Regions from separate parts of the Guptibacillus sedimenti genome, predicted to be linked through region 4. Evidence: riboswitches for the same ligand, from Rfam matches in the RefSeq annotation. Region 4 holds a riboswitch; each other region holds the start of a gene.
What was found. A riboswitch is a leader RNA that binds a small molecule or an ion and turns the genes downstream of it on or off. The one in region 4 is predicted to bind cyclic di-GMP.
Positions count from the first base shown of each region.

Region 1: another riboswitch for cyclic di-GMP. It lies ahead of PQ578_RS16270 (anti-repressor SinI family protein); the one in region 4 lies ahead of PQ578_RS09755 (HD-GYP domain-containing protein).
Region 2: another riboswitch for cyclic di-GMP. It lies ahead of PQ578_RS18315 (amidase); the one in region 4 lies ahead of PQ578_RS09755 (HD-GYP domain-containing protein).
Region 3: another riboswitch for cyclic di-GMP. It lies ahead of PQ578_RS01210 (anti-repressor SinI family protein); the one in region 4 lies ahead of PQ578_RS09755 (HD-GYP domain-containing protein).

Region 1 covers NZ_JAQQWV010000003.1:373,681-381,484, forward strand. The annotation lists gene PQ578_RS16260 (HAD-IA family hydrolase) at 1-78, opposite strand, end outside; gene PQ578_RS16265 (glycine--tRNA ligase) at 139-1,521, opposite strand; gene PQ578_RS16270 (anti-repressor SinI family protein) at 1,851-2,003, opposite strand; cyclic di-GMP riboswitch class I at 2,028-2,116, opposite strand; gene PQ578_RS16275 (hypothetical protein) at 2,401-2,631, shown strand; gene PQ578_RS16280 (thioredoxin family protein) at 2,664-2,984, opposite strand; gene egtB (ergothioneine biosynthesis protein EgtB) at 3,144-4,430, opposite strand; gene PQ578_RS16290 (SGNH/GDSL hydrolase family protein) at 4,502-5,140, opposite strand; gene PQ578_RS16295 (hypothetical protein) at 5,387-5,593, opposite strand; gene PQ578_RS16300 (aminopeptidase) at 5,704-6,819, opposite strand; gene aldA (aldehyde dehydrogenase) at 6,925-7,804, opposite strand, start outside.
Region 2 covers NZ_JAQQWV010000005.1:70,518-78,321, forward strand. The annotation lists gene PQ578_RS18295 (PspA/IM30 family protein) at 1-172, opposite strand, end outside; gene PQ578_RS18300 (lmo0954 family membrane protein) at 195-527, opposite strand; gene ytzI (YtzI protein) at 723-896, shown strand; gene PQ578_RS18310 (YwbE family protein) at 874-1,065, shown strand; gene PQ578_RS18315 (amidase) at 1,113-2,015, opposite strand; cyclic di-GMP riboswitch class I at 2,054-2,140, opposite strand; gene PQ578_RS18320 (HelD family protein) at 2,272-4,377, opposite strand; gene PQ578_RS18325 (globin family protein) at 4,597-5,940, shown strand; gene PQ578_RS18330 (AhpC/TSA family protein) at 6,014-6,436, opposite strand; gene PQ578_RS18335 (DedA family protein) at 6,595-7,206, opposite strand; gene PQ578_RS18340 (aspartate aminotransferase family protein) at 7,438-7,804, opposite strand, start outside.
Region 3 covers NZ_JAQQWV010000001.1:224,733-232,536, reverse strand. The annotation lists gene PQ578_RS01230 (alpha amylase N-terminal ig-like domain-containing protein) at 1-2,111, opposite strand, end outside; gene gloA2 (SMU1112c/YaeR family gloxylase I-like metalloprotein) at 2,278-2,670, opposite strand; gene PQ578_RS01220 (SDR family oxidoreductase) at 2,745-3,512, opposite strand; gene PQ578_RS01215 (hypothetical protein) at 3,601-3,894, opposite strand; cyclic di-GMP riboswitch class I at 4,121-4,218, shown strand; gene PQ578_RS01210 (anti-repressor SinI family protein) at 4,241-4,360, shown strand; gene PQ578_RS01205 (helix-turn-helix domain-containing protein) at 4,473-4,808, shown strand; gene PQ578_RS01200 (hypothetical protein) at 4,929-5,192, opposite strand; gene PQ578_RS01195 (anti-repressor SinI family protein) at 5,205-5,327, opposite strand; gene PQ578_RS01190 (helix-turn-helix domain-containing protein) at 5,637-5,978, shown strand; gene PQ578_RS01185 (hypothetical protein) at 6,014-6,187, opposite strand; gene fabZ (3-hydroxyacyl-ACP dehydratase FabZ) at 6,419-6,841, opposite strand; gene PQ578_RS01175 (DNA-directed RNA polymerase subunit beta) at 6,860-7,144, opposite strand; gene PQ578_RS01170 (rod shape-determining protein) at 7,181-7,804, opposite strand, start outside.
Region 4 covers NZ_JAQQWV010000002.1:280,080-287,883, forward strand. The annotation lists gene PQ578_RS09730 (GNAT family N-acetyltransferase) at 1-125, shown strand, start outside; gene PQ578_RS09735 (2'-5' RNA ligase family protein) at 195-746, shown strand; gene PQ578_RS09740 (GNAT family N-acetyltransferase) at 825-1,355, opposite strand; gene PQ578_RS09745 (aldo/keto reductase) at 1,484-2,326, opposite strand; gene sda (sporulation histidine kinase inhibitor Sda) at 2,498-2,665, opposite strand; gene PQ578_RS09755 (HD-GYP domain-containing protein) at 2,723-3,361, opposite strand; cyclic di-GMP riboswitch class II at 3,373-3,455, opposite strand; gene PQ578_RS22415 (M23 family metallopeptidase) at 3,765-4,049, shown strand; gene PQ578_RS09765 (GerAB/ArcD/ProY family transporter) at 4,065-5,171, opposite strand; gene PQ578_RS09770 (STM3941 family protein) at 5,350-5,895, shown strand; gene PQ578_RS09775 (CBO0543 family protein) at 5,928-6,482, opposite strand; gene PQ578_RS09780 (VOC family protein) at 6,646-7,053, shown strand; gene PQ578_RS09785 (YceI family protein) at 7,128-7,658, opposite strand.

The sequences.
Region 1 (7,804 bases), on a different contig from region 4:
GACTAACTGTTTCATCACTTTTGTAAACGCTGGGTATGTATCAAATAATGTCCCATCAAAATCCCAAAGTATTCTCACCTTTCACTCACTCTCCTCATTAGTAAAGAAAAGCCGCTCGTACACGAGCGGCTACTTTAATTAAAATTGTGTTTTTTCTTCAAGAAAGCTTTTCAGTTCTGAAATCGGCATTCTTTTTTGTTCCATCGTATCACGATCACGGATCGTTACTTGCTGATCTTCTACAGAATCAAAATCAAACGTAATCGCGTATGGTGTACCAATTTCATCATGGCGACGGTAACGTTTACCAATTGAACCAGCTTCGTCATAATCAACCATAAAGTATTTAGATAGCTCAGCATGAACGGCACGCGCTTCTTCAGAAAGTTTTTTAGAAAGTGGGAAGACGGCTGCTTTAAATGGCGCAATCGCCGGATGGAAGTGCATCACACTTCTTGAAGTGCCATCTTCAAGCTCTTGTTCTTCATATGCTTCAATCAAAAAGGCAAGCGTCACACGATCTGCACCGAGTGAAGGCTCGATACAATATGGTACATACTTTTCACCCGTTTGCTGATCATGATAAGTAAAATCTTCATTTGAGTGTTCCATATGCTGCTTCAGATCGTAATCTGTTCTTGAAGCAACACCCCATAGCTCACCCCAGCCAAACGGGAATTTATACTCAATATCAGTTGTTGCATTACTATAATGTGAAAGCTCATCTTCCGCATGCTCACGTAATCGAATGCTATCCTCACTTACCCCAAGATTCAGCAACCAGTTTTTGCAATACTCTTTCCAATAGTCATGCCATTCTAGTTCATCACCAGGTTTACAGAAAAATTCAAGCTCCATTTGTTCAAATTCGCGAGTCCGGAACGTAAAGTTACCAGGTGTGATTTCGTTTCGGAAGCTCTTTCCTATTTGCGCAATACCAAAAGGTACTTTTTTACGCATCGAACGTTGTACATTTTTAAAGTTAACAAAAATCCCCTGCGCCGTTTCCGGTCGAAGGTAAATTTCATTTGTGCTTGATTTCGTTACACCCTGATGTGTTTTAAACATTAAATCAAACTGTCGTATTTCTGTAAAGTCTTCACTACCACATTCGGGACATGTAATGTTGTTGTTTTTAATAAGTCGTTCCATTTCTTCAAATGAAAGGCCGTCAGCAATCATTTCATCTTCTTCTGTTGATAGAGCGTCTTCAATTAACTTGTCAGCACGGTGTCTTGTTTTACAACTTTTGCAATCAATTAAAGGATCATTAAAGTTACCTAGGTGACCAGAAGCTTCCCAAGTTTTTGGGTTCATCAATATGGCAGCATCTAGGCCACTATTGTATGGCGATTCTTGAACAAATTTCTTCCACCATGCTCCTTTAATATTGTTTTTTAATTCTACGCCAAGCGGACCATAGTCCCACGTATTTGCGAGTCCTCCGTAAATATCAGACCCTGGAAAAATAAATCCTCTGTGCTTTGATACAGATACGATCTGTTCCATAGAAATTGTCATGTTATTCTCTCCTTTTTTCAATCAATATAAAAAGCTCTCGCTCCATGGACAATAAATGTCCAGGGACGAGAGCTTATGCACCCGCGGTTCCACCCTAGTTGATGCATATCATGCATCCACTTTCAGAACGTAAACTCCAGACCGCCGTTTCATCAGACCTTATTCGGGCTCGCACCATCCCCGAATCGCTTCAATGAGGTTTATCTGATTACTATTTGTCCTTCATAGTTAGTATGGTTATGTATGAGATTGATATGACATATGATACAAAAAATGTTCACCTAAAGTCAAGGATTAAGCCAGAAAAAAACGACCTTACTGGTCGCTCATCATTTATGTACATTCGTGGATGTTGGTTTTTTATCTTGTCTTAGAAATGACCTTACCTCTTCCTTTTGTAACCCAAGCTCCCGGGCAGCCCTCATTAGAATAACCCATTCTTGATCAAGTACTTTCTTAGGCTTAATCTCTGCCATGGTCATTCTTTTCTCCTCCTTATCGGGTTTCCAGGAGGACCAGCCGTCATCGTTGGTGACCCAACATTAGACCTGTGTCTTTGCGTCCCATTCTTTAGAATGGTTTGCCCTTATCTGGAGAATTAAGAAATGACATGCACCGACTATTTTCCTAGAAAACCTACATATTTTTAAAGAATTTACAAATTTACAATAGAAGTTTGCCGGTATATGTTACTAATATACCAGCTACGTAGAAAAAATTCAAAATATTTTTAAAATAATGTCGTAATCATATCATTCAACATGCATGAATCATATGATACTCCTATCAACAAATTGAATCTCTCCATCTAAATCGAGTAGCTTCTCATTTTTGCAGGTGATTGAAAAATAACTAAAAATACCCTAAAGGAAGAGTTTCATGAGACGACATCAAATCGGGACTGCTTGGAGTGGAAAACATGTTGTACTTCTCCACTGTTCACCATTCTCCAATCAAACAACTGCACTCTACAAAAGTCTTTACGCACCAACTGAGCCCCTCCATCCTTCATGTACCGAAACGCTATCGATTTATCTTAGCATCGGCTACTCAATTGCTTTCGTTCATTCACTTAACGATGGCTCAGTTGAATATGTACTTACAAAATAAGAGAAGGTTGCATATGCAACCTTCTCTTATTATTAAAACTGACTTAGATATTCTTTCACTTGATCGGGATTTTTTGTATTTGCACTATGCAAGTGACCAATTTTCTTCCCATCTTTATAAACGAGTAAGCTAGGAATACCCATTACATTATTTTCTTCTGTAATTTCAGGAAACTGTTCAATGTCAATTTGAGCCCAGGACTTATCTTGATTAACATTAATGATGTCATCAATAAAAAAATCAAGACGTTTGCAATCAGGACACCAGTTTGCTTCGTATTTTAGTATGGATACCTCTTTATCGTTAATGAAAGACTGATAAGAATCAGCCGTTTCTATTTTTTTCACATCCATCGCTCCTTCTATCTTTATCTTCAGTGACAATTATATCGAAATAATCTTCTAATGTCTGTAAGGAAGATTACGATATTTCAGCATTAAGAACTTAAAGCTTCAAGAGGTCGAATCCTATCATATCTAGAAACTCAGTAAATCAGGCTAAAATCCCCCCTGTTATTCCACGTCATCTGCAAGACGAATGCCTGTAAATTGCCAGCGTTTTTCAGGACCAAAGAAATTACGATATGTCGGACGGATATGTGTTTGCGAAGTAACGCATGATCCTCCTCGTAAAATCATTTGGCTACTCATGAATTTGGCATTATATTCACCTAATGCACCCTCAAGAGGTTTATTACCTGGATATGGCATATAAGGACTTTTCGTCCATTCCCATACATCTCCATAAGCTTTTTTAATGTTACCTTCTTCTTCTTTCACTGATGCAACCGGATGATAGTGACCATCCTCTACAAAATTACCAGCGATCGGCTGATCCCTTACTGCAACTTCCCATTCTGATTCTGAAGGTAGGCGCTTTCCTACAAAACTTGCATAGGCTTCGGCTTCGTAATAGCTAACGTGGGTAACGGGCTCTTCTTTATTAATCGGCACTAGTCCATGAAGTGTAAACACATACCACTCACCATCTTTTTCGATCCAATGCAATGGCGCTTTCCAATTTTCATTCTTCACAGTTGCCCAACCATCAGACAGCCAGTAGGCAGCCTGGTCATAGCCTCCAGCATTTATAAATTCCATGTATTCTCCGTTCGTCACAGTTCTTGTCGCTAACTTAAATGGTTCAAGCCATACCTTATGTACTGGTCGTTCATTGTCAAAAGAAAAGCCGTCATCTTCATCCATACCCGTTTCAATAAGTCCACCCTCGAATGACACCCATTCTAACGGTGTCGCTTTTGCTGTAGGTTCGTCATCAAGTGGACGGTATACAGGGTACAACGGATTAACGGAGAAATTATATTTAATATCTGTCATTAAAAGTTCTTGGTGTTGCTGTTCATGATTTAGTCCAATTTCAACGAGATCTGCAACTTGATGAAGATGTCCTTCATCGAGTTGTTGAATTAAGTTCACTATTTCTTCATTGATATCCGAACGATAGCTTCTTACTTTATCTATACTTGGTCTACTTAATAATCCCCTTGAATGACGCGGAAAGTAACTTCCAACACTTTCATAGTACGAGTTAAATAAATAGTCAAATTCTTTATGAAAAGACTCATAATTTTCTTTATACTGTTTTAAAATAAACGTTTCAAAAAACCAAGTCGTGTGGGCCATATGCCATTTGGGAGGACTTACATCGGGAATTGATTGGATAGTGAAATCCTCCGTCTCAAGCGGTTCCACTAATGTATTTGTCATTGCGCGTGTAGCCTCAAAGGAATGAAGCAATTGTTCTCGTAATTCGCTTAACTGAATCGAATGTTGTACCATATGTTCCTCCCTAGTAATTTCTATAATTTATTAACACAAAAATTTACCCTTGCTTCCAATTAATTAAACATTTATAAAGTAATTCCTGTTTTCATAAGTACATTTGAAATTTCTTTATGTCCATGCGTGTTCGGGTGGATACAATCTGAAGCTAACAATTGCTTTTCTCTCCCTTTAAAAACGGGAAAGACATTAGCCACTCTCACCAACTCTCCAGTGGAACATTTGTCAATATGACGGTTGAACTGCTTTACCCAGTAATCTGAAAAAGGAATAGTAGGAATAGGATTATACAAGTTAACAATTCGTATCATCGCTTTTCCATCTGACTGCTTAAGAGCATAAGACAAATAGGACACAATCCAGCTCATATTTTGGCAGCAAACCTTTAAAGCATCATCCAACACAGTATCTTTTTCCGTTATCGCGTAAGATTCAGCCGCATCGATAAGGTCATTTCCACCAGCTGTTAAAGTTACGATTTCCGTTTGTCCCAGGTCGATCTTCGAGCAAGCAAGCCATTTTTTCACTTCCGACGTCGTCGCTCCATTTTCAGCAAAAACACTTACATTCACCTTTTTTCTTATGGAACATTGTAATTCATTTTTATAAAAATCTACAAAAGTTGGAGAAAACAACAAGGTCCCCGTTCCTAATGTAATAGAGTCACCGATTGCTGTGTAACCTATTGCAGGATGACAAGCTAACATTGTATCACCTCGTTTATTAGATGCTCTACAATATTCACCTCATCCACCACAGGTGACTAGCATTCCATTTACATATTGTCTAGAGAAATAGACCGATCTCCTTCTACTAAAAAAGGCACATTAAGTTCACCAGCGAATTTAATCAGCTCTTCCTATGGAAGAAAGCGGCGAATAAAGAGGATGTTTCATATTAAAATCACAAGAAAAGACGCTACCTAAAGTTAGCGTCTTTTCTTGCCCCTCAATCTAATTCGCTGTTTTCCCATCCGAGTCTTTTTGATTATCCTTCTTACCTTCTAATTTATCCCACTTAATCGGTCTATTGAGATTCAATTTTTTTTTCAAGTTCAATAAGCAGTTGAAATGACCAACATACCATTTATCGAACTTCACCATATGAATGGTTTCCCAGTCTCTCATCTCCTTCGTACATCCATCACAATGTATTTCCATTGGAAGGCACTTCCTGTCTAAAGTAGTTTTCTTTATTTATATTCAAAAGGATGAAAATGTGATTGGTCATCTGTACGAAAAAACGCATCCATTGGATGCGTTTCTCTTCTTTATTTAAGATTTTCTGGATTTAATACTTGAAGTGCTTCTGGAACAAATTTACCATCTTTGCGAATTAACTCATCATCAAACCAAATTTCACCGCCACCATATTCAGGGCGTTGAATTAAAACAAGATCCCAGTGAACAGATGAATCATTGCCGTTTGGCGCTTCATCGTATGCTTGTCCTGGTGTGAAATGGAAAGAACCATCTATTTTTTCATCAAATAGAATATCTTTCATTGGCTCACGAATGAACGGGTTGACACCAATCGCAAATTCGCCGATATACCGAGCTCCTTCATCCGTATCGAGAATTTGATTTAGCCTCTCTGTATCATTTGCTTCAGCATCGATCACTTTCCCGTTTTCGAACGTAAGCTGGACATTCTCAAATACAAAACCATTGTAAGGAGAAGGTGTATTATACGTAATGACACCATTTACACTATCCTTAACTGGTGCAGTAAAAACTTCCCCATCAGGTATATTAAGTTCACCAGCACATTTTACAGCCGGAATATCTTTGATGGAGAAACTTAGGTTTGTGTCAGGAGAAACAATTCGAACCTCATCGGCTTTGTTCATACGATCCACAAGTGAATCCATCGCTTCACTCATCTTTGCATAATCCATCGTGCAAACATTGAAATAGAAGTTCTCAAATGCTTCCGTACTCATGCCAGAAAGCTGTGCCATGGATTCATTTGGATACCTCATAACAACCCATTTTGTATGCTTCACACGTTGATTACTGTGAACTTTTGTTTTGTAAATTTGATTATACAAAGCCATTTTCGCTTCTGGTACGTCTGAAAGCTCATTAATATTCTCAGAACCACGTATCCCAATGTAAGCATTCATTTTCTTCATCTGATTTAAATCAATCTCAGCCCACTCCGTGATTTGTTCTTCAGTCGCATTCATCAACAGTTCCCGAAGAACTTGATTATCTCTCAAGTTAACATGAGGGAACCCCCCTGCTTTATGTACCTCTTTCACAATGCTGCGTACAAGAGTATTGTCTACATCAAATGCTTCGATTAACACATGTTCACCTTGCTGAACCTTGGTTGAGTATTGGACTAATTTCTCAGCAAACTCTATAATACGAGAATCAAACATATTCTCCCTCTTTTCTTCATATTAATAATGCTCTGCCTTCCTATTATACGCCCTACATTCAACTTTCTTCAAACATTAGAAAACCGGGCATATGCCCGGTTCTCATTATTTAATATCTTGATCATATTCCATATAAATCACGTGAGTCTTAAGGTATTCATTAAGACCGTGTTTTCCATCCGCACCGCCAATACCAGATTGGCCCATTCCGGCGTGGAAACCTTGAACGGCTTCAAAGTTCTCGCGGTTCACATACGTTTCACCATAGCGAAGAACATTTGAAGCTTTCATGACTTCATGCATGTTATCACTAAAGATTGATGAAGAAAGACCGTAATAAGTGTCGTTAGCCATTTCTAGCACTTTATCAAAATCACTATAAACAACAATTGGTAAAACTGGACCGAAAATTTCTTCTTGAATGACATTCATATCTTGTGATACATCTGTCAAAACAGTTGGTTCAAAGAAAAAGCCTTTATCTCGGTCTACACGCTTCCCACCTGTTTTTACAACTGCACCAGCTTTAACGGCATTGTTCACCATTTCTTCAACAGAGTCGATTTGCTGTTTATTCGCTAGTGGACCAATGTCACATCCATCTTCTTTTAATGAATCCCCAACTTTTGTATTCTTGAACGTTTCTGTTATCTTTGAAATGAATTCTTCAGCTACGTCTTCATGAACATAAACACGCTCTGCATTCGTACAAGCCTGACCGTTGTTCGTAATTCGTGAAGTCGTGATCTTTTCAACAGCAAGATCAACGTTAGCATGTTTTGTCACGATTGCTGGCGCTTTACCACCTAGCTCCAAGTTCACTTTAGTAATGTTTTTAGCCGCTGCTTCCATCACTTTTGAACCTGCTGGATAGCTTCCTGTTAAACTAATCATCTGTACGTCTGGTGAAGAAGCAAGTGGTGTTCCAATATCGGAACCTTTACCAGTAACTAAGCTAAATACTCCTTTTGGAACGCCAATTTCA
Region 2 (7,804 bases), on a different contig from region 4:
CTAGAAGTGCCGACTGTCGTTCAACGAGTTTCCCCGCCTTCTCCACTTCCTGTTCGCACTGTCTGAGATAGTGATTTAACAAAGAGAGTGGATTTTTTTGTTCTTTCTGGTCCAGCATATTATGAAAATCAGCTTCGATTGAATGTTTGATGCGGGTTAGTAAATTCGCCATATCATTTTCTCTCCTTTTTATTTTAGCTTCGTTTAAGTTCATCCCACTGCTTTTCAAAATTAGTGAATGGATCCTCTGACTCTCCCGGCTCATCCCATTTTTTATAAATAACATAGAGAACATAAACCGCTACCAGGCCTAGGATAGCTGGCATATTTGCCACGGCCGTGCTTAAACCGATAATCCCTATAATTCCCCAGATGACTTTTCCAGTTGTTGAGTCTGATTTAAGAAATTTCTTTGCTGCAACGTATAAGATACCTAGACTTATGATCATTCCTACTAGTGAACCAAGGTTTGCTAGTAAAACAATCGCAGCAATGATCCCTAATAATAGTAAACCTGCTTTCTTCATCAAGGTCGCCTCCTTTCATATCCTTATTCTACCTTTTGCCATAAGCTTTCATAATGAGCTAAAGCTATATCTTTGCATAAGCCCTGAGACCTAGTTAAATCATAGATAGTGTCAAGTATAGGTTAAAGCCTGTTCTATCTTAACTAAACGAATCATGGTAAAGTGAAAGCAGATAGCACGGAAAGGAGTTCGGGAATGGTTATTATTACGACCATTATCGTTGTAATCATTATGACGATTGTCATTGCCGCTGCTTTTGGAATGGCTGTATCAAAGGGGTACAGTGTCAAACATACTGTCGATCCGTTGCCAGATGAGCATCGGAAGACAGAGAAAGAGGGGAAACATGAACGGACAGAACCGAAGTAATATCGCGCCTGGAAAAACCGTTGATATCGTCTTGAAACAAGACCAGCGTTCAGGGAAAACAACGCGAGGGATTGTAAAAGATATTTTAACAAAATCTCCAACTCATCCACACGGCATTAAAGTACGTCTTGAAGATGGACAGGTTGGTCGAGTCAAAACCATCTTGTGATAATCGTAAAAAACCCCCCGGAATAAAGTCCGGGGGGTTTCGCATTTCTATGGTTTTAACGCCATCCAACTATCAAGATAATGTATGGAAAAACCATCTAAAGCCGTTGAATTCTCGTAAGCTGTTTTTACTTTGAGAAGCTCATCATTCATGATCGCTTCTCCTTCTTCAAAAAATGAGATATACGAAGCTTCTGACGTTTGTCCCGTCTCTACTCCGATGGAGACTTTTTTATGATGCTCTTCAGCAAATGCGATTTCATTACGAACAAGCGCAATAATTCCATTGCCTCCATCTGCACAATCTCGGTAAGCCATTAATGTTATTACATCTGCTGTCTGAATAATCCATTCAGCTAAATTTCCAGATCCATAACGATTTTGATAAGATTGCTCGTCAAACCAGAACGGTGTGTCGACTCCGAACAAGATACTCATGCTCCCCGCTCGTGCTTTTGCATTTAATAACCGATCCTGATAAAAAGCGATTGTGTCTTGATAATTATTCGTCCATCCTGAATGGAGATAAGGCTCAATATCAAGATGAACACCACTAAATTTCTGGTACTCTGCTGCATTCGCTTGATACGCTTCTAGCCAGTTAAATAAGTTACTTTGATACGTAGCTCCTTTAATGGTTGCCCAGTTTGGCGCTCCATCAAGCGCATGAACACGTATCCCTTTAGCTGTCGCTTTTTCAATAAATGAGCGATAGGAAGATTGTGCGATTGAGCGGTTGATTTGTAAGTAGGCGTCACTTACTTGTTTCTCTTCCATAAATTGAAGAACTTCTACTGGTTTTGTTTCAATATCCCTTGTATTCCAAATCCATGTAGCAAGAGCTTGATCCATTTCGCTCGCCTCGGCTTTCCCTTCAGGCAGTGCAACTGACTGTACAACATAGGCCAGTATAAAAAAGAGAATAACGCTAGCAACAGATAAATTCCTCACATGTGTGCTCTCCTTTTTTCTGAACCAAGAGCTCAACCCCTGGCAGTCTGGCAGCCATTCGCATTAATGCGGGCAGGCCCATAACTTTGCGTCCCTACCTTTCAATAGGTTTGCCTTTTTCAGTTTTATCTTCCAACTACTTTTATTATCGGTAGAGAGATCGTGAGAGTTTAGCTAAATTTTATCGTATATTAAATCATACTGTGCATCTAATTCTTCAAGAATGCCGCCTCTTATTTCTTAAACAAACGTTTGATTAACTTGGTAACAGCTTTGAAGGAACCTCTGTATAAAACAATTTGAGCTCGTGCAATGCTCGCGTACAACCCACATATAAAAGTTTTGCATCTTCCACATTGGATCCGTAATTTCCTTTATTCGCATTTGCTATGATAACCCCATCGAATTCTAAACCCTTCGTTAGATAGATCGGTACTATGGAAATGTCGCCTTCATATGAGCGATCTTCTTTTGTAAGAAGATTGACATCTTTCTCGTTAGCAAACTTTTGATACAACTGATCACATTCTTCTTCAGTTCTTCCAACAATGGCAATCGTTTTCATCCCTCGACTTTTCATTTCCTGAGCTGTTTCAAACAAGCGGTCGAATAAACTTTCTTTCTCTATTTTACGAACGGTAACACTCTCTCCACTACGAAATACAGGGACTGCAGGTTGAACAGGTATGTTAGCATGCGCAATAATTTCATTGGCAAATTCAATAATTTCTAATGTAGAGCGATAGCTTTGTTCTAGTTCAATATACAGCTCGTTTTTCTGAAAGATGTCTTTGAATTCCTGCCATTGATGAATCCCTTTATAGGCATGAATACCCTGAGATAGATCGCCTAGGATCGTAAATGATTGCGATCGATTCACTTCCATCAACAAAGCTAATTGAAAAGGAGAAAAGTCCTGTGCCTCATCTATCACGATATGCTGAAAAACATCGTCTTTATGAACACCATTCAACTTAAATTGAATATAGAGGAGAGGAGCAAGGTCAGATGGGGATACGTTCTTCTTTTTTAATAGCTTAGATGTTCCTAATATTATTCCTTCATCTACTAGTTGCGTTCGTTCGGTTTTAGGAACATACTCTGGAGGATTTGCCTGAAACAATGCCTTATAAAAAGAAAGCGCTGTTTGCTTCGGCCATTTTTTAAAATATAGGTTTAGCTGTGTATTCGCAACTTTACGGTACTCTTTTTGTAAATGACTCCCTTCAATTGCCTTAACCTCATCTTTAATCCAGACTTTAAAACGATTCATGATCATATCACGCTTTCGTCCAACAGGATATGCGGAGAGATCTTCTAGCCACTGCTGAATTTTAACTTCAGGCAGCTTACTTCCTTCAAATGGAATGAAGTCTCCTTCTGGTTCCACGGATTGGCTATAATAGAAAAGAGCTTTATCGATCCAATCTTTAAAGAGAGTCGAACCTTTCACTCTCCCCCCAGCTAAGTTCATATCTGGCCGTTCCCTCGCAAACCATTTTTGAAGGTCGTCTTCTGTAGCATCTAATTTCACTTTTTCCTCAATCATGCTTAATGTCCAATCAGTAAAAGTCGATTGTTGAATTCCTCCTACCCCTAACTCAGGAAGAACACCAGAAATATAGTCAAGAAACATTCGGTTCGGTGCAAAAATAATCATTCTTCCTGCTTGTATCGTATCTCGATACTCGTACAACAAGTAAGCTAACCGATGCAAGGCAACAGTTGTTTTCCCGCTTCCTGCTGCACCTTGAATGATTAAGGGCGTCGATCGTTCTGCACGAATAATATCATTTTGTTTTGCTTGTATTGTAGAAACAATGTCGCGAAGGCGATTGTCTTTATTTTCACTGAGGCGATAGAGTAGAAACTCATCTGATCCACTTAAATCATCGCTTCCTTCTACATAAGTGTCCACCACTCGCTGAAGTTCTTTATCTCGAATCACAATGTTTCTTTTTAGTTCGATATTCCCCTCAATCATGCCATCTGGAGACAAATAATAAACATCCTCTTCTGGACCAGTAAAGGCATAGAACATACTTGCAAGAGGCGCTCGCCAATCAATGACTAGAGAATCCTGTGAATCACCATCTGCTACGCCAACCTTCCCAATGTAGTAGGCGCGTGATGCCTTCTCATCTTCTTGAAAATCCATTCTCGCAAAATACGGTTCTTTAGCAGCGATAGCAAGTGATTGACGATTTTCCTCACGAATGCTTTCAAGAGCCTGTTCAGTTACATTATCACCTGAATACCGGGGATACCCTTCCAATGTTTTTTGTTGTTTTGTAATCTCGGCAGCAATTTGATCGAGTTGCTGCTTCTCTTTTCGATAGGCACTTTGATTCTTATGATCCAAGATCAGTTACCTCCTTCTGAGATTTGCCTTTAACTGAGACAGAAGTTTAATACTACCATAAGTGCAGTTTATCTACCAATTTATTTTTGGAAAATTTAAAAATATGACCTTTTCTAAAAAATATTTCTTAAAATGATCCAAACTCTTTTTCACTTCGTTAGCTGTATGTAATCAAAATAAACGGTAAAAAAAACGAGGAGCGTGAAGAAAAAAATGAACATGAAAAAAGCATTTAAAAAATTAATGGTTCCGGCTCTAGGGCTAACCCTATTGTTTCCAACAGTTGCAGGTGCAGCTGACCCAGAACCAACAGTAAGCACACCAGCTGCCGATCTACGAGCCACACTTGATCAACTCTTATCCGAACATTTTGTACTAGCTGTTACGTCCATGACCAAATCGTATGATGGCACTGAGGATGCTGAAGAAGTGACAGAAGCACTCGACCAAAACGCAGCTGACATGACACCAGCGATCGCATCTGTTTATGGCGATGAAGCCGCGCAACAATTTGAGGACATTTTTAGAGGGCACAATGATTATTCCACAGATTTCGTAAAAGCGGCAACAGAAGATGATGCAGAACTTCGAAAAGAAGCTGAGAAAGAAGTCGATGAATTTGTTGATGAATTCTCCACTTTCCTTGATACAGCAACTGAAGGAAATCTTCCAAAAGACGCTGCTGAAGATGTTTTAGAAGTCCATGAAGAGCAAGTTTTAACAACATTTGATGAGTATACAGAAGGAAATTACGAACAAGCTTATACCACATTCCGAGAAGGACATAAGCATATGTTTGCAATTAGTAAAGCATTATCGAATGCGATCGTAACGCAGATGCCTGATAAATTCGAAAACACGAAAGCTGATACACCAGCTGCCGATTTGCGATCAACGCTAAACAGTTTGGCGTCTGAACACTTTGCTCTTTCTTCCCTTGGCCTTGAAAAAGGGTATGATCAATCAGAAGACTATGACTTCGTAAACTGGGCAGAAGACAGAAACACCGCTGACTTTAAAGCTGCAATCGGTTCTATCTACGGAGATGAGGGTGCAGCTCAGTTTGAAACAATCTGGCAGGAAGATCATATCGCTGCACAAGCAGATCTTGTCGTTGCCTCTCTTTCTGAAGACGAAGAAGCGATGAAATTGGCAAAAGAACGTCTATTAACAACTTTCCCTGAAAATTTCGGTGCTTTCCTTGGAACAGCAACAGAAGAAAACCTTCCGACTGATGCTGCAACTAAAGCACTTATGGCTCATGAAAAACAAGTTGTCGGATCTTTTGAATCCTATATGTCTGGTGATTTTAAAGCTTCTACAGATCAATTCCGTGAAGGGTATGCGTTCATGTTTGGTGTAGGTGAATCTCTAGGCGGTGCGATTGTGAAACAAATGCCAGATAAGTTCGCTGGAGAAGCCATGCCTGGCGATATGCCAAAAACGGGTATGGGTGGTGCAAGTGAGCAGTCATCTGACCTAACAGCTCTTTGGATTACAGTAGGTTCCCTCGCTGTAGCTGGAACAGCATTTGCTATTCGTAGAAAAGTCGTGAATCAGTAATCCACCTATCATATTCCACCTAAAATAAATTGATACGTAAAAATCGCTTCTAACATTGTTAGAAGCGATTTTGCTATGCGTTATGCTTTTTTAACACATCAATGACAGCATCGATTTTTGCATGATCCTCCGGTGACTGATCAATATGATGCCAAATTAACTTCCCGCTATCATCATAAATCCATGTCCCACCTTGTATATAAACATCTTGAGTTTTCATTGATTTAAGAACAAAGTCTTTCTTCTTTTGCTCTTTTGGAATAAATCCATCCATCTTACGAGTGATGAACCCAATGGCTGCTTGTCCAAGTAATTTCCACTTTGGCATTGTATGATGCCCCATCCCTCGATAGGCTTCTCTTTTCGGATCACCCGCTATAACAAACGGAAACTCTCCAAAAGCTTCTGTGAACTGACCGATGTATTTGCCATTAGAAGGCGCAATCGCTAAAATCTGAAAGCCTTCCTTCTCAATTTCATTTACGCGCTTACGCAACTGCGTAAGATAAGCTCGACAAACAGGTCAGCCAAGATGACGTACAAATACAACCATTGATTTCTTATGATGTATAAACTCTGCAAGCGTAACATTTTTACTTTCTGGAATTTCAAGTTGATAAGTTAATTGATCCATTAGTAACCTCTCCTTACTTGTCATGACGTTTGATCTGTGTTGATTACCTGTTTCTTGTGTTCAATTTTACACCTTTTTTGATAGTAGTGATACCCAATTAATCCAATAACTGCCACGAATAAGATTAAGAAGACGTATTTCTGAATACTTCCAAAAATGGCTTGGACTGATTTGATATTTCCATTCTTTCCGATCCATAACATCGCAATTGTCCAAGGGAAGATCCCCACAAATGTAAGTACGGCAAATACCCATGCCTTTACTTTACTCATACCAGATACGTAGGACACATAATTCCCAACACCAAGCGGGCGTGTAATCGCAATACTCCATGATCCACACTTTCTAAACCACTTTTGTACACGTTCTACTTTCTTCTTCTTAAGCTTTTTCTCTACTTTATCCTTAACTTTCAAACCGATCCCATAAGGAATAAAACTAAAAATGGTATAGATCACGCTTGTCAGAAATGCAAAACCCACCATTTCAATAATGGAAGCATTTAATAAGTAACCATACGTTAACGTCATCATACCACCAGGAAAAGGTAAAGATGACGCTTCAAGCGCATTGCTAATTAAAAGACCCCAGATGCCAAGCTCTTTCAGGAATTGAATCAGAAATTCCAACATATTGGATCTCCTTTACTCTCTATTTAAAACTATCTATTCAATTCCCTGATCTCCAAGTACGAAACCGAAATATATCTGTTTTAATCTTCCAATCGATTTTCCATCTATATTTCGCGGATATAATAAATATTTCCGCGGAAATGATCAAATCTGCACGAATTTTGTTTAGATACGGGAAAGTTTTATAAAAGTAAAAACCCTATCATTCCTCTTCATGATAGGGTTAACTTATTACGATCCTACAGGGACAGCCTTTTCTTGTTCAAAAACAGTTACAGCTTCCTCAAAAACGCGCAGACCTTCATCCAGCTGTTCTTTTGTAATAATGAGCGGGGGAATCATTCGAATAACTTCCTGATGCTTACCGCAAAGATAAAATAGCACGCCTTTTTCAAGTGATAAGTCTAGAACACGCATCATCCCGTTTCCATCAGGTGCACCTGTTTCAGGATCGACAATTTCGATGCCTATCATTAAGCCTACACCACGCACATCACCAATCACCTGATGCTTTTCCTTTATTAACGCCAGCTTTTCTAAAGCATATTCCCCCATTTCTCTGGAGTTTTGAAGTAATCCTTCCTCTTCAATCACATCA
Region 3 (7,804 bases), on a different contig from region 4:
TCGTATTCAACAGCATCACCTTCAACACTTTTTATTTCAGGAAGGGAATCGTAGCCCCACCATGCCTGGTAATCGTAACGTTCATTCCCATTTTCATCCGTTACTTTTTCATTTTTAAGATTAAACCAGTTGTGGAAACCGTATTCGTCATTAAACGTTTGCCCCTCATCCTCGAGCTGTTTACGCGCTTCTACTTTCGCCTCTTCTTCACTCATACCGTCTTCATTCATCAGGTCATAAATGCGAGACCAGTATTCATAGGCACCAACTACCTCATATTTCCCGTAGCGGTCAAAATAGATGGAGTCATCGCCAACGTGATTAAACACGCCGTCCATAATAAGATGCATATCACGTTTTTCGAGTTCATCTGTAAACGCTTTAAATTCTTCCGGTGTGCCAAACATTGGATCAACCGCTTTCCAATCCGTTGCATCATATTTGTGGTTTGATGCTGCCTTAGCGATTGGATTTAAATAGATCGTATTTACACCGAGTGATTGGATGTAATCGAGCTTTTGCTGAATCCCTTTAATGTCGCCACCAAAGAAATCATTGCTCCAAATCCCATCCCCATCGTAGTTGGCACTATCTGAAAGCCTTGGATTATCCGGTAGCTCTCCCCAATTCTGATCTTCAATTGGCTCAGGACCACGCGCCGTTTCCTTTGCATCGTCATTGCCTTCATTTCCATTGTAGAATCGATCAGGGAAAATTTGATACACAACAGCTTCCTTCATCCAGTCTGGCGTTTTAAAACCTGGATCAAAGACCGTTAATTGATAGAGCTCTGCATTCGCATCCACTGCTTTACCTGCTTCACCCTGCTTCGTATCTTCTCCGTATTCCGCTTTAGCCGAACCATCACGAACGATAAATTTATAGCCGTAAAGGCCTTTTTCTTCAGGGGTTACTGTCGCTTCCCAATAATCTTTTCCGTCAGAAGTAGCGGCTTTTTCCATTGCAATTAGATTGCTTGTACCTGTATTTTGATTCTTAATGTAAAGATCGGCTTTTGTTAAATCATCTTTCTTTGCTGCTAGACGTAGGGTTACTGTCTTTCCTTCTTGCACAGCACCAAATGGAGAGCGAAACGCTTCTTCCCACGAGTTATGTAGAAGACTTGCTTTCGAAATGGCGCCATCTGATCCTTCCGCAGTATAATCTGTGCTTACTTCTTTTGTTTCTGTATTAAAAAAGAACGTAACGTCCGCCTTTTCAATCACGTTTAACGTTGCATTATCTGCAGGGTAATCTTCTCCCCACGTATCTCCAAGCACGACTTTATACTCATAGTTTCCTTTAGGAACACTTGTCGAGAAGGAATAAATGTTATCATAATCGTCATCAGAGAACAGCGCAGTGGACTGTTCAGGACTCCATTCAGCCCCTGCATCAATCGCAGGTTGGATCGAACCAACTAGTCGTGGTTGTTTATCTATCTTTACAGGGGTATAAGTCGTTGAGTTCGCAATGGCGTGCGTTTCATCATGATAATAAAACGTCACTTTCATTTTTTCATCTAGCGTTAGTTTCAGATTGTTCGAACCATCTCCATAGCTCTCTCCCCACGATTGGTTGATCGCTATTTTATACTCATAAGTTCCAGCTGGAAGTTCACCAGAGAATTCATAAAATCCGTCTCCTTTTGCTTCCATCTTTGTTTCCTCAGACGCTGGATCCCATTCTCCCGTTGCTCCAAGCTCGTCTTGCAAATCCCCAACAAGGGTTACAATCCGTTCATCTGTCGTCTCACCAATTGTAAACGTACTGTTATCGCTACCATTTGGATTTAAAGGATCTTTCATCCATTCATCCCCTACGATAAATTTGTACTGATGAAGTCCATCGGATAAATCATCTACCGTTAACTTCCAGACACCCTCTACCTTCTCGAGTGGTAGCGCTCCTTCCTGCCAATTGGTGAAATCACCTGCTACAAGAACGGATTCCTCGCTCCCATCTCCTTCGAAAATAAACGTTGCTGACGTTCCATCAATAACAGGACTACTAGCTGCCTTCACTGTTCCTGGAATAGCCCCAGCAAGCAGTTGTACAACAAGAATAATGACCAGTGACAGTGAAAGTTTTCTTCGATTACCCCTTTTCATCCTTTTCCCCCTTAAAGAAAATGTGAAACCGTTTGCACAAAACAATAAAAACAAGGAAATCGCTTGTCTTTAAAAATAAACCAACGATTCCAACATTTAGCAAACGCTTTCACTCTTTATTTTGTCACAGGTTTTAAAAGGAATCAACTATTTTTAGAATATTGTTTCATTTCTCATATAGTTCAATTGGCAGACCGTCTGGATCTGCGAAAAAGGTAAAGCGCTTGTATGTGAGCTCATCTACTCTTATGTTTTCAAGTGATGAAACGCCATTTTCCTTAAGGTGTTGCACCGCCTCATCAAGATCCGTTACTTCAAACGCCACGTGTCTTAAACCTCTCGCTTCAGGGTAGCTCGGTCTCTCAGGGGAGTTCGGAAAAGAAAACAATTCAATTTGAGTATGTTCCCCTACAGCTAAATCGAGTTTGTACGAATTTCGTTCTTTTCGATACGTTTCTTCGATGATTGATAATCCCAGCGTATTCGTATAAAAATGCTTTGATCGTTCGTAATCCGAACAAATAATGGCCACATGATGGACTTTTGTAAACAATTTGATCACCTCTCTTCCACGATAGTCTCGAGATGTTCTAACGTCAATAAGAAAACCTGACTCACGGCCAGGTTTTTAGTTTATAACAGCGATTCTGCTCCATCAACAAACATCGCTGTGCCTGTAACATGACTGGATGCTTCAGAAGCTAAAAAGTAAACCACATCCGCTACTTGTTCTGGAGAGCCTGGCTTTTGCTCAAGAGGATGACTTCCTTCAGGATATTCGACCGGGATTTCGATGTCTTCCACACTTTCTTTTTTATCGGTATTCTGATCAATGTTTGTTTCAATCGCACCAGGACAAATCGCGTTAACGCGAATGCGATACTGAGCCAGTTCAAGCGCAGCCATTTTCATAAAAGCCACTTGTCCTGCTTTGGACGTACTGTAGGCCGACATGCCAAAGTTTGAAAAAGTGCGATTGCCATTAATGGAGCTTGTAATAATTATGCTACCTCCGTTTTCTTTCATATAAGGAATCGTGTGCTTGACCATTAAAAACGTACTTCGCAAGTTTGTTTCAATCGTTTGATCCCACTCCTCTACCTTCATTTCTTCAATTGGATTGAGCGTTCCGTTAATCCCGGCATTATTAAAAAGAATATCAACGCGTCCCCATTCGCTCACAACTTGCTTTAATCCGTATGTAACCCGTTCTTCGTCGGAAACGTCCACATCAAGTACGAATGCTTCACCTCCGTCATTAATAATTTCTTCCTTCACTTGTTCTGCCCGACTTTCTTTTAAATCAAATAAACAAACGCGAATCCCTTCTTTCGCCATTCGCTTAGCTGTCGCTTCTCCAATGCCAGAACCTCCACCTGTAATCACTGCCACCTTGTTCATGTTCATAACCTCCTTTTTTCTGCCTATTCCCGCTGCTACATTTTTTTAGACCGTTTTTTGAAAATAAAAAGAGACCTGCATAGGCCTCTTATTGCTGATCTTCCGTTTCATCATTCGGCTGTTTCTCGGCGTCGTCCATATCGCCTTCCTCCATATTGCCATCTTCATCTTGATCGCCTTCTTGTTTCCCATTCTGATTCATCGTGTCGTCATCTTCTTCATCAATTGTTCCATCGTCTTCATTCACATTCTCTTCATCCTCAGGCGTATTCTCCTGCATTTCTGGATCTTCAACAGGACCTTCTTCTTCATTTGCATTGGAGCATGCTGCTATGTTCAATGCAAGTAAACAAGTAACTAATGATAACACCCACTTTTTCAAAATAACTCCTCCTTGTAGCCGTAATAGTGGTATTTTTGCCATCTCTTTGAAAAATATGTATCCATGAAACCACCGGCTGCAGATGAGGATAAATTAAGCTGCTTTTTTACAAAAATAGTCATAAATAATTGTTATTTTTTACAATTTTCTACACCTTTCGTAGGTTAAATGTCCTATGATGAAAGTAGTTATTTTCGTTAGCATTCGTTAATCGTACAACGTATCCTCCAGAAAAGGGCAACTATTTTTGAAAAAAAGTAGACGCAAAGTAAACAGATCTAAGGAAGTTGTTATTGGAGCTTCTATGATGGCTGAACTACCTGGAATGAGTTGAAGGAGGAGTTACATGGGCGTACATACGGAGGAAAAACTTGATGAAGAATGGGTTGCACTAATCATTGAAGCGAAAGAACTTGGCATGGATATTAACGAAATTAAATCATTTCTTCATCAAAATGGAAAGTAACTCTAACGAAAGCGGCATCGCATTATGCCGCTTTCGTTCTATTTACGGAACAAAAACATACTGGTATAATTAATAATAGAAAGAATTTTGTCGAAGCATCGGAGGGATGAACGTGATCGGGGAAGAAGTTAAAAAGTATCGTTTACGCAAAGGATTATCACTTTCAGAATTAGCAGAACGCGCCAACGTCGCGAAATCGTATTTAAGTTCCATTGAACGAAATATACAATCAAATCCCTCTATTCAATTTCTAGATAAAATTTCAAATGTACTGGATGTTTCAGTCGAAGTACTTCTTCAAGGGGATGATCCCATTCATCAAAGTGAATTAGACGCTGAATGGAAGAAGTTAGTGAAAGAAGCGATGGAATCAGGTGTTAGTAAAGATCAATTCAAGGAATTTCTTGAATTTAATAAATGGCGCGCAAAGCAGGGGCCTCATCAATAAAGTGTCATGCAAGAGCCGACACCTTTTGGTAGGCTCTTATTTCATTTACAAATAAGGTCACGCTAGTACAAATCTAGAGAGTAAACCGGGGAAGCTTGATTAAATCTTATGGTCCTTTTCTTACTCATTATGAGGCGAAATGGTTTGGTTTTTAATAATTTCACTTAGTTCCTCATACATCTTTTGTTCATCCTCGATCAGTCCCTTGATGTCCTGATCTTTATTTTCGAGACTGTGAATTTTCTCTAGAATAAAAGGCAGATCACAGTTGCCTTTATATTCATCGTTAATGTAGAGCTTGGCGATTTGTTCATCAACCGCTATCACTTTGATTCTTTTCCCTAGTATATAGGATACAAACGTCCCCTCACCTAATTTAATCACCATCATTCCTCCTTACTTTTTTGAGGAATTGATTAAAAACCGCTTCACTTCCTCCTTAGACAAACCTATATTTCTTGCGATTGACATAAGGGTCACCCAATCCTGATCCAATTTTTCGTCAGTATACGTTCTCATTCCCCATCCCCCTTATCAAATTCAGCAATTACCGACACTAATAAAGAACGTTTTGTTCTTTATTTAGAATGTACATCTAATATAGTCTTATTTTGGAAGATTAAAAAGAGTGAAAATTCATTATATTAAGCTGTATTTTTGGATAAACTTGCTATTTTCTAACAAATCCTCTACTATTCTTAATTTTTCACAATTTTATCTTTCATTCTCTCTTTCATTTATAAAATCTATGACTATTGTTCTGTTTACAGAACAATGCGTTCTTGATAAAATTAACTCATTAAATAATGATAAAGTCGAGGTAAAGGGATGATCGGTGAAAAAATTAAACTTTATCGGAATCGAATGGGATTGTCTTTGACAGAATTAGCAAAGCGGGCAGGGGTAGCAAAGTCCTATCTAAGTTCCATCGAGCGAAATCAACAGGCAAATCCTTCTATTCAATTTCTTGAAAAAATCGCAGCGGAACTTAAAGTGCCGATTGAGGTATTCATTCTTGAAGAAGATTATGAGGAACCTGTACTTGATACAGAATGGAAAGAATTGATTGAAGAGGCCATGCGCTCTGGCATTACAAAAGAAGACTTTGCGGATTATTTAGAGTTTAAAAAGTGGCAATTGCATCACGGAAAAAGCGAGCCGGAAAAATAGAAACTCCTGTCCAGGATGGACAGGAGAGAAAGTTCTTATTCAGCAGAGTTCTCGGAGTTTTCGTTAGCTGCGGGCTCTTCGGTGTTACTTCCATTGTTCATAGAGTTGTTGCCGTTTTCTGAATCATTTTCACCGCTGTTACACGCTGTGATTAACATAACAGCTACTAACGAAGTTGCAATTTTGAGCATGAATTTCTTGTTATTCATTTCCAAAATTCCTCCCTGAACTCGATAAGTTTTTACCGCTATTTAACGGTTGAGTAAATCATATCAGGTCCAAAAGGGAAAATGTTGAAATTTACATAGTCTCTATGATGGTTTTACAATACGGATAAGTGCTTAACATGCCAACAATAATTCCGTTCCGGGTCTAAAAATGAATCCTCCCTTCTTGTGTCAAAATACTGACACAAGAAGGGAGGATTCGCTCTTTTATACTTACTTAAGGGCAAACATAATTTCAGCTTCAGCAGCAACTTCACCATCAACAGTGGCTGTTGCTTTTCCTTTACCAATCGGTCCTTTAATGCGGATGATTTCCACTTCAAGACGAAGCTGATCACCTGGTTTCACTTGTCTTTTAAATCGGCATTTATCAATGCCTGTAAAGAAAGCAAGCTTCCCCTGGTTTTCTTCTTTCTTAAGCATCGCCACTGCCCCTACTTGAGCAAGTGCTTCTACAATCAAAACTCCTGGCATAACCGGGTAGTCCGGAAAATGGCCATTAAAGAATTCTTCATTTGCTGTCACGTTCTTAATACCGACCGCACGTACTTCTTCTTCTACTTCAAGAATTCGATCAACAAGAAGGAAAGGGTAGCGATGCGGGATAATCTTTTTTATTTCCTGACTATCTAACATATCTTATTCTCCTATCTGTTACTCTTCTTTTTTAACAATATCACTTATCTTCACCCAGGTGCTCTTTTTAAACACATCGCCAGGGCTACCATCACCAATTACACCGTAACCGATCATCGCCCCTGCAAGAAGGGATGCCATAAGCAAGAGGGCAACGAGAAGAAGGCGTAGCCAAATGGGGATTAACCGCACCTTTGGCTTACGCTCTTGCTCGTCGTGATTCTTATTCGTTTGTGCGGCCTCTTTATTAAGAGTGACTTTTTCTTCAGAGGACTGGTTCACCTTTTCATGGTTGTTCGCCATTATGATTACACCCTTACGAATAGTTTCGGTTCAAATTTAGATTAATTTTTTCTTAGCAATCTTGTCAATATGTTCAAGCATAAGGCCTGTCCCTTTTGCAACACAGCTCATTGGCTCTTCTGCTACGAGAACTGGAACCATAAGCTCCTCAGCAAATAGCTGATCGATCCCGTGAAGTAGTGCGCCTCCACCTGTCATAATGACACCACGGTCGATAATATCCGCTGAAAGCTCAGGAGGTGTACGTTCTAGAACGCTCTTAGCAGCCATCACCATGTGGGAGATTGGCTCTTGAAGTGCCTGCTGAATTTCATCAGATTTTACAGTGATTGTCCGTGGAAGTCCTGATACCATGTCTCGTCCACGAATATCAAGTTCTTCTTTCCGGCCGCCTGGAAATACCGTCGCTACATTGATCTTAATTTGTTCTGCTGTTCGCTCCCCGATGAGAAGCTTATACGTTTTCTTGATGTAATCCAGGATTTCGTAATCGAACTTGTCCCCTGCCATTTTAATGGAAGAGGCGGTGACAATATCGCCCATTGAAAGCACTGCGATATCTGTCGTTCCACCGCCAATGTCCACAACCATATTACCGCTTGGCTGAAAAATATCCATGCCAGCGCCAATTGCAGCTACTTTTGGTTCTTCTTCAAGAAA
Region 4 (7,804 bases):
TGGCAGAGACACAAACGCAGAATACGTCATCTTGTCGTCTGTTACAAAAAGTAGGAATGACTTGTGTAGGACAGCTTGAACGATTTGGGGAAGAGCAGTCGGTGTTTCAACTTTGTCGTCCATGAAAGGTTCAATAATTATGTTAAAGGGAAGAGAGGATAATAAGAAAAAAATAAGAAGGAGAAAGGCGGCTAATGATGTATTGGTTCATAGCCCTTTTTGATGAACAGACTGAGGCGCAGGTGAAAGCAATATGGCAGGAGCTTAAGGAGCAATCTCTTTCCTACTATATCGATGAAGTGAAGGACGGTAGACCACACATCACGCTCGCAAGTTATGAGGAGTTAGATAAGGAAGAATACATAAGAAAAATCGATGCCTTTTATGAAGAGGTAGAGAAGGTGGAGCTTACGTTTAATACGATTAGTTCGTTCTTAAACTATGGAACGATCTTTCTAACACCTACCGTAACGGAGAATTTACTCTCCCTTCATTCCGCGCATCATCATCATTTCGAACGCTTTAATGGGAGTGCCAATCCGTTATATTTACCGGGTAAATGGATTCCTCATTGTACATTAGCAAATGATTTATCTTCAGAAGAACTAGCAAAAGTTTATCAATATTGCTTTGATCATAGTGATACGATTTATGGCAGGATTGAAGAGGTAGCGTTGATTGAACGAATCGATGAAAGTGAAGAAGGAATGGAGGCTCCGATCATCTACTCCAAGCGATTAAGGTAGAAGATAAACTTTATAACTCAGAGATTAGAAGCGTTACTTGCTTAATAAAAGATCTAATAGGGCCGTAGTTCAAACGTGCTATAAAGTGATTTCTAATTGAATATCACGCATTTCTCGTTCATAGATTTCACGATTCATTTCTTTAGCAATAATGCATCCCATCCTTTTGTAAAAGCGCTGCGTTTCAACAGAGGGGTGAGCACCAATATACAACTTTTCTACGCCCAATTGCTTTGCAATGTCTTTCGCTTTGACAAATAGTCTGTGGCCGATTCCCATTCCTCTATAGGGTAATGAAGTATGGACGTAAGAAAGTTCACGATAAGTTGAGCGCTCTCCAAATGTCTCAGCTTCAATAACAGCGAAGGCAAGGACTTTGTTCCCTTGTTCAGCTACAATGACAGCCCCGCCACAAGTGATGGTTGACTTGAAGTGATTCACAATTTCTCGTTTTCTCTCAATTGTCCAATCGTCCTCAAATCGATCCTCCTTTTCGTTTAACCTGTTCGATTCAACAACTAGTACCTGTGTTGTTTCTTGTTTACGTTCAAAAGAATCAAGGATTGAATCTTCAAAATCAATCGATTGTAAAACCCTTATCGTGTCCATTAATCTTCACTCCTTTTGCACTAAATATAGCATATTGAAATGAATTCGCATGTCTTTTTGTGAAGGATGAAACAAGGTTTGTTATCTAACAAAGAGGATAGCCGAGTGGCTATCCTCTTCCTATTTCTTTAAAATTCTTCGTAAGTAGCCGGATCTTGATCATTGATGCGACCATTTGGACGCGTTAATTCAGCCATCATGGCCATTTCAGTTTCATCTAATTCGAAATCGAAAATGGAGAGGTTTTCACGCTGGCGTTCTGGAGACGAAGATTTAGGGATTGGAATGGAACCTAATTGGTAGTGCCAGCGTAAAATGATTTGGGACACGGACTTGTGGTGCTGTTCTGCGATTTTTGTGATCGTTTCATTTTCTAAAATGTCATTCACCCGAGCAAGTGGGCTCCAGGATTCCGTTTTAATGTTGTTTTGTTCGTGCCATCTTCTTTGTTCTTCTTGGTTAAAGAACGGATGCAATTCGATTTGATTGATGCTTGGCTTAACGCCTGTTTCCTTTTCCAATTGTTCTAAGTGTTCAGGGAGGAAATTACATACGCCAATGGAGCGGATCAAGCCCCATTTTTTTGCATCTATTAAAGCTTGCCATGCTTCCACAAAATGACCTTGTTTCGGATTTGGCCAGTGGATGAGGTACAAATCGTAGTAATCTAAATTCGCACGATACAGTGATTCTTGAATAGCCGTTACCGCTTTTTCATATTCCTGATATCGACCTGGTAGTTTCGATGTGATGCGTAATTCGTTTCTTGGAACTGTACTGCGACGAATGGCTTCGCCAACCGTTCCTTCATTCTCATAATTATACGCGGTATCAATGAGGCGGTAGCCAACATCAATCGCACTTGTGATGCCTGTTGCACCATGATTTCCGTTTAATTTGTAAGTTCCAAATCCAATCGCAGGTAAAGTAAGGCCATCATTCAACGTGATTTCTGGAATTGATTTCTTCATCCAAACTCATTCCTTTCTGGAGTACGTTCTTTAAACTAGTACCTCGTTCTAGAAAATGTAAACTTATGTAAGCGTGATCAATTCATTTTCAAATAAAATAATTGGGAATGGTTTTATCACACCATAAAAGAGCTTACGAAAAGAGAGTAAGCTCTTTTAAGTTACGGCGACCTATCGAATCATTCTCGCTTTTTCATAACAATCTATATGGGGATCAGGAGGAGTTAGCCCCCTGCGATAAATTTCAGAAGTTAACATTTCGATAAACGCTTGATCAAGTTGAAGCTTATACGCATCACAATAGGCAATGAACAACTCCTGATTTGTGAGAAACATCATTCTGATGACCTCCCTAATTTGTTGTTGTAGCTGAAACGATAAAGGATATGCTGCTTTTCATTTTTGATGGGGTACATAATCAAAATAATGAAGCAGAATCTTTTTCCCTTTTAATCGCTTTTCCATATAGGCAACAAACAAGAAAGTGCATCGAGCATCATACAGATTTCGATCTTTCTTAAGTTCATAGATGGCGGCCTGATCTGATCGCTTTGGACGATAAGGTCGGTCCATTGTCATAGCGGAATAGCTATCAATCACACGAAGGAGATTTACGGCAAACGGCAGCTGTTCCTTCAACATATGATCAGGATATCCTGTTCCGTCACTATTTTCGTGATGATGTAAGATCAAGGAAGGCTCGAAATCAATTTCTGGATAGTCACTTAAAATCTCTATGCCAAGTTCTGGGTGTTGTTCCAGCTCGCTTTTCTCAGAAAGAGTGAGTGGTCCATTCTGTTGAAGAATCTCTTTTGAAACAAGTAGCATTCCTATGTCATGTAAAAGAACGGACTGAAGGATGATCGGTTTCAATAGGGAGTGAAGATTGTAGTGCAAACAAAAATCAATATAATAACTTGTGGATTGAACGGAGTGATGGAAGGAAGGAGGGTCGTGACGACGGAGAAGTTCCATCAATTGCAGTGATTGATAAGAAAATAAATGAGCGTGCCCGTGCAATGTACACTTTTTCATGTTCATTCTCCTTTTGAGGAGCCGGTTGCACTACTTGCTCCCTATCATTCAAGTGCCCAGGCTAAAATGATAGTTCATCGCATTCTCTTTGTTAGTGTTGTGTTCCTCTGAAATTTACGGAACTCTAATTTCTTATCTAATCAATACCATAAAAAGGCGGGTTTGTTAATAGTTTTATGCACGATTTTATACAAAAGGTTAAAGCAGCTGGTTACCTAGAAAATCAGGTCTTCTTTATAGCGACCTTTAATCCTATTGGGCAACAAAGAAATAAAACAGAAGCATTTCTTTAATTAAATATACTTTATTTCCCAATACAAAATTATCCATTTTAAAGATATGATGTTAGTGCACTCATTTGGTGAAAATCAGATGAGAAAAATACATATCGAGGAGGAGTAACATGAAGAAACTTGCAAAATTCGCAACCATTTCATTTGTCTCAGTTGGATTGTTAGCTGGAGCAGCACAGGTAGGTACCCCTACAGTTGAAGCTAAAGGGCCTGTAGTCAATGCACCAGCTGGATGTTTTGGACCGGTTTATTATACGGTGAAGTATGGTGACACTCTATCAGAGATTGCCTCTAAATATGGTTTAACAACGAACTACCTTGCTTCACTGAACAATATTTCAAACCCGAATCAAATCTACGTTGGGCAAAGATTAAAAGCTTATAACTGTAATTAGATCGTGAAACAGAGCTTACTGAGGTTTATCCTTAAGCTCTGTTTTTCTTATTGTGCTAATGATTAACAAAAGTAGTGGAAGTCCAAATACAAAAAAATAACTTGCAGTGGCATGAAAGTTTGATAGGGTTTCAATGGTGAACATGTCATGAGGAACAAGTGAAATTGTCAGTATGAGAAAGGTTGTTATGATAATTGGCCACGTTGCTCTCTTACGTTTCGTAAGCGTCTTGATCCCCTCAGAAGAAATGTACAAATACGATCCAAACGAGGTTAAGACGGATACGGTCCAAATCGATAGAAATAGCAGATCAATCCGATCAATGATAAGAAAAGAGATTCCTTTTAACATATAAACGGTTGGATCTTGAATCGTTTCAAACTGCCTTGGGCTAAAATACACGTATGTGGCAATCGTAATTAGGCAGTAAAAGCACGTCACCGCTACGTTGGAGAGCGTTAAACTAACGAGCGCTTCTTTTCCTTTGTTTTGTAAATAAGGAAAAACAAATAAAGCCATCTCAAAACCAATCATGGAAAAGAATCCTTCAGGTGTGGCTTTTAGAATCGGACGTAATCCGTGCTCCCCAATGGGTAGGATGTATCGTATATCGGATTGCCTTAAGGCGACTAGAATCATAATAATGAGAGGGATAACTAAGATCGTAACGAATTGATTGAATCGACCGAGCACTTTTACTCTTCCTAGGACAAGATAGGCACCTGAGATTGATAGGAGAGAAAGGATTACGATTGAAGGAGTTCGAGGCAGAATCCAAGTGTTAATACTTATTTGAAATAGTTGGAGCACGAGGATTGCCGTTAATCCCGCAAATAAAATGTAACCGATCGAAATCATTGTGCCGATCAATCGTCCCATGATTTTTGGTGCATACTCATAGAGCGATAAGGTAGGAAATCGTTTACTTAAAAAGTACAGAATGAAAATAACGGCTTGAAACCCTATACTAGCAAGTATAATTGCGATCCATCCATCTTTTCCAGCTGTGGAGTAGAGTGTCTGGGGTAAGGAAAGAATACCTACACCCACCTGGGTCTGGAAAATGATAAAGAGAAATTGAACTGAATTAATTTGCTTACTCGTTTTCATCTCCACTGCCATCTCCGATCGTCCCGCGGTTATTACTACTATCTCCAGCATAGTTAAAAAAATGCAATGAGAAGAAAAGGCTTTTCCCACGCTGATTTGGAAAGATTATACGATATTGAAAATAATGGATTTAAATTGGTGGAACCAGGGAATTAAATAGGGAATTTTAACTTGTAAAAGGGGAAGAGGAGTGGAAGAAACGGTGATGAAGTTCTACGAATCAAAAAGAAAATTAATCTTATTAATGGTCGGGTGCTTGTTGTTCGTAGGGGCGGGTGGGTATTTTTCATATACTTTATTTCAAGAAGGTAGCATTTTAATCGCTCTCATTATGCTACTTTGTGGTGGTTTTTTCCTGTTTATTCTCACAATGTATGCTAAAAAAGTCGCCACAGGACACCCCCATGTAACCCTAACCCCTGAGGATTTGGAACTGTATGTGCTTCCAACAGAGAAAATAAACATTCGATGGGAAGACATTGAGGGGTTTATCCCGTATCGCATGCATAGCAATTCTTTTCATGGGCTTGTCTTAAAGGAGGAAGAACGCTATGCAAAGTTAATGCCAAATAAGATGAAAAAGCTATCTAGAATGAATGTAAGAATGGGCTATCCTCAATATAATATTGTTCTTTCTCATTTAAAACAAAAGAACCTTCTTATTGAAGAATTGGAAAAACGAATCGTTGAAACACATCCAAGTGAGAGTTCTAAGACGAACGGAGCGCTTAAATAAAGGACTCACTTTTGCCTTTTTTCTAGAGCTCATTATGCCCTTTCCGACATCTTAATAAAAAGATTGGTGATTAGTTTGGCGGCATAAACGACAAATAAGTAGGCCGCTAAAAGGACGAACCAATTTGTATACAGTTCAAAAAGGTGTAGTCCAATTAAAAGCGGTTTAAAGATAAATGTGAACGCAATGGCAGAAAGCGTACCATACAGCCAGTAGTTTTTCTCCTTATTTAAGCACCATTGGTAAAGCAAAATAAAATAAACGGGTATGAATGAAGCATCGATGCTAACGCTTGAAGGGAGTTGTGGGATTGCGATATAAGGATAATCCCACCAGGACTTTCTAACCCCTAGTGAGTCAAGATAGGCAGCGATGACGTGAATCGAAAAGCCAAAAAACCCAAGAAGGAAGATGTTTTTACGATCGATGAAGAAATACAATACAATGAGAGGGACGAGTAGCATTGCAAGTATGGTCCAGAATTGCCACGTCGTATAATTGGAGAACTGATGCCAGTAATCGATAGAAGCCGCTTCAAGTTGTTTTTTTAATGAAAGTATATGATCAAATTGTTGTTGGCGATCCATGTAAATACCTCCTTTAATGGGTAGTATTCATCGATTGTTGAAACGCTATTACAATTCGGTATAACTTTTGACAAGTTAAGTGAAAGATCTCTTACTAAAAGGAAAGTTGACCATCAGTGACGAATTCAATAAGCGACTTTACTATCCTAAATGAGGTGATGAGTTGGCTCGAACGGCAAAGCAAGTGTTTGTTAACTTACCAGTGAAGAACTTGGATAAGTCGATTCATTTTTTCACAGAGCTAGGTTTTGAATTCAATCCACAATTTACAGATAAGAATGCCACGTGTATGGTGATCAATGAAAATACATTCGTGATGCTGCTCGTTGAGGAGTTCTTTCAAACATTCACTCAGAAGGAGCTAGTAAACGCGAGGTCATCAACGGAAGTGATTATGGCGATATCAGCTGAAAGCAATGATGAGGTTGATGAGATTGTGAAGCGAGCGCTAGCAGCCGGGGGAAGTCCTTCAAATGAAGCCATTGATCATGGTTTCATGTATGCATGGAGCTTCCAGGATCTAGATGGTCACCTGTGGGAAGTGATGCATATGCAAGGTTCAGTAGAGTAGGATAGAACAGATTAAACAAAAAAAGGCCCCATCCTACTAACAAAGTAGATGGGGCCTTTTATATGATTATACGATTAGTCTGCTACAACAAACTCAAAGTTTCCTTCAAATTTAACATCTTTTCCTAGCAAGAAACCGCCAGTCTCAATAGCTGCATTATACGTCATGCCGTATGCTTCACGGTTAATTTTCCCTGAAACGTCAAAACCAGCGACAGTGCTACCATCAAGTGGGCTTTTCGATGTTCCGTTATATTCAACTGTAAACGTTTCTTCTTTTGTCACGCCTTTAATGGTAAAGTTGCCAGTTACATCATATTCTTCGTCAGATTTCTTTTTGATCGACTTGCTTTCGAATACCATGTTTGGGTATTGATCAGCTTCAAAGAAATCACCAGAGCGAAGGTGGCCGTCGCGGTCTTCGTTACCTGTATCGATTGACTTTACAGAGATGGTTACTTTAATGTTTGCGGCTGTAAGGTCATTAAGATCGCCATTGAAATCAACGTCAAAGTCAGTGAATTCCCCTTTTGCTTTTGAAACCATCATATGTTTAATTTGGAAATCTAAGCTACTGTGAACCTTATCTAATGTTAATGTTTTCATGAAAAATTCCTCCTCAAGGATTGGTGCTTTTTAGTATGAATTAAAGATATCTTATTTTTATCTTGAAGTCAAGATAATTTAATTCAAGATATTGAGTTCTGTCTTTTTAACTAGAAAAATGAGTGGAAGACATCATGCGAAAGGCT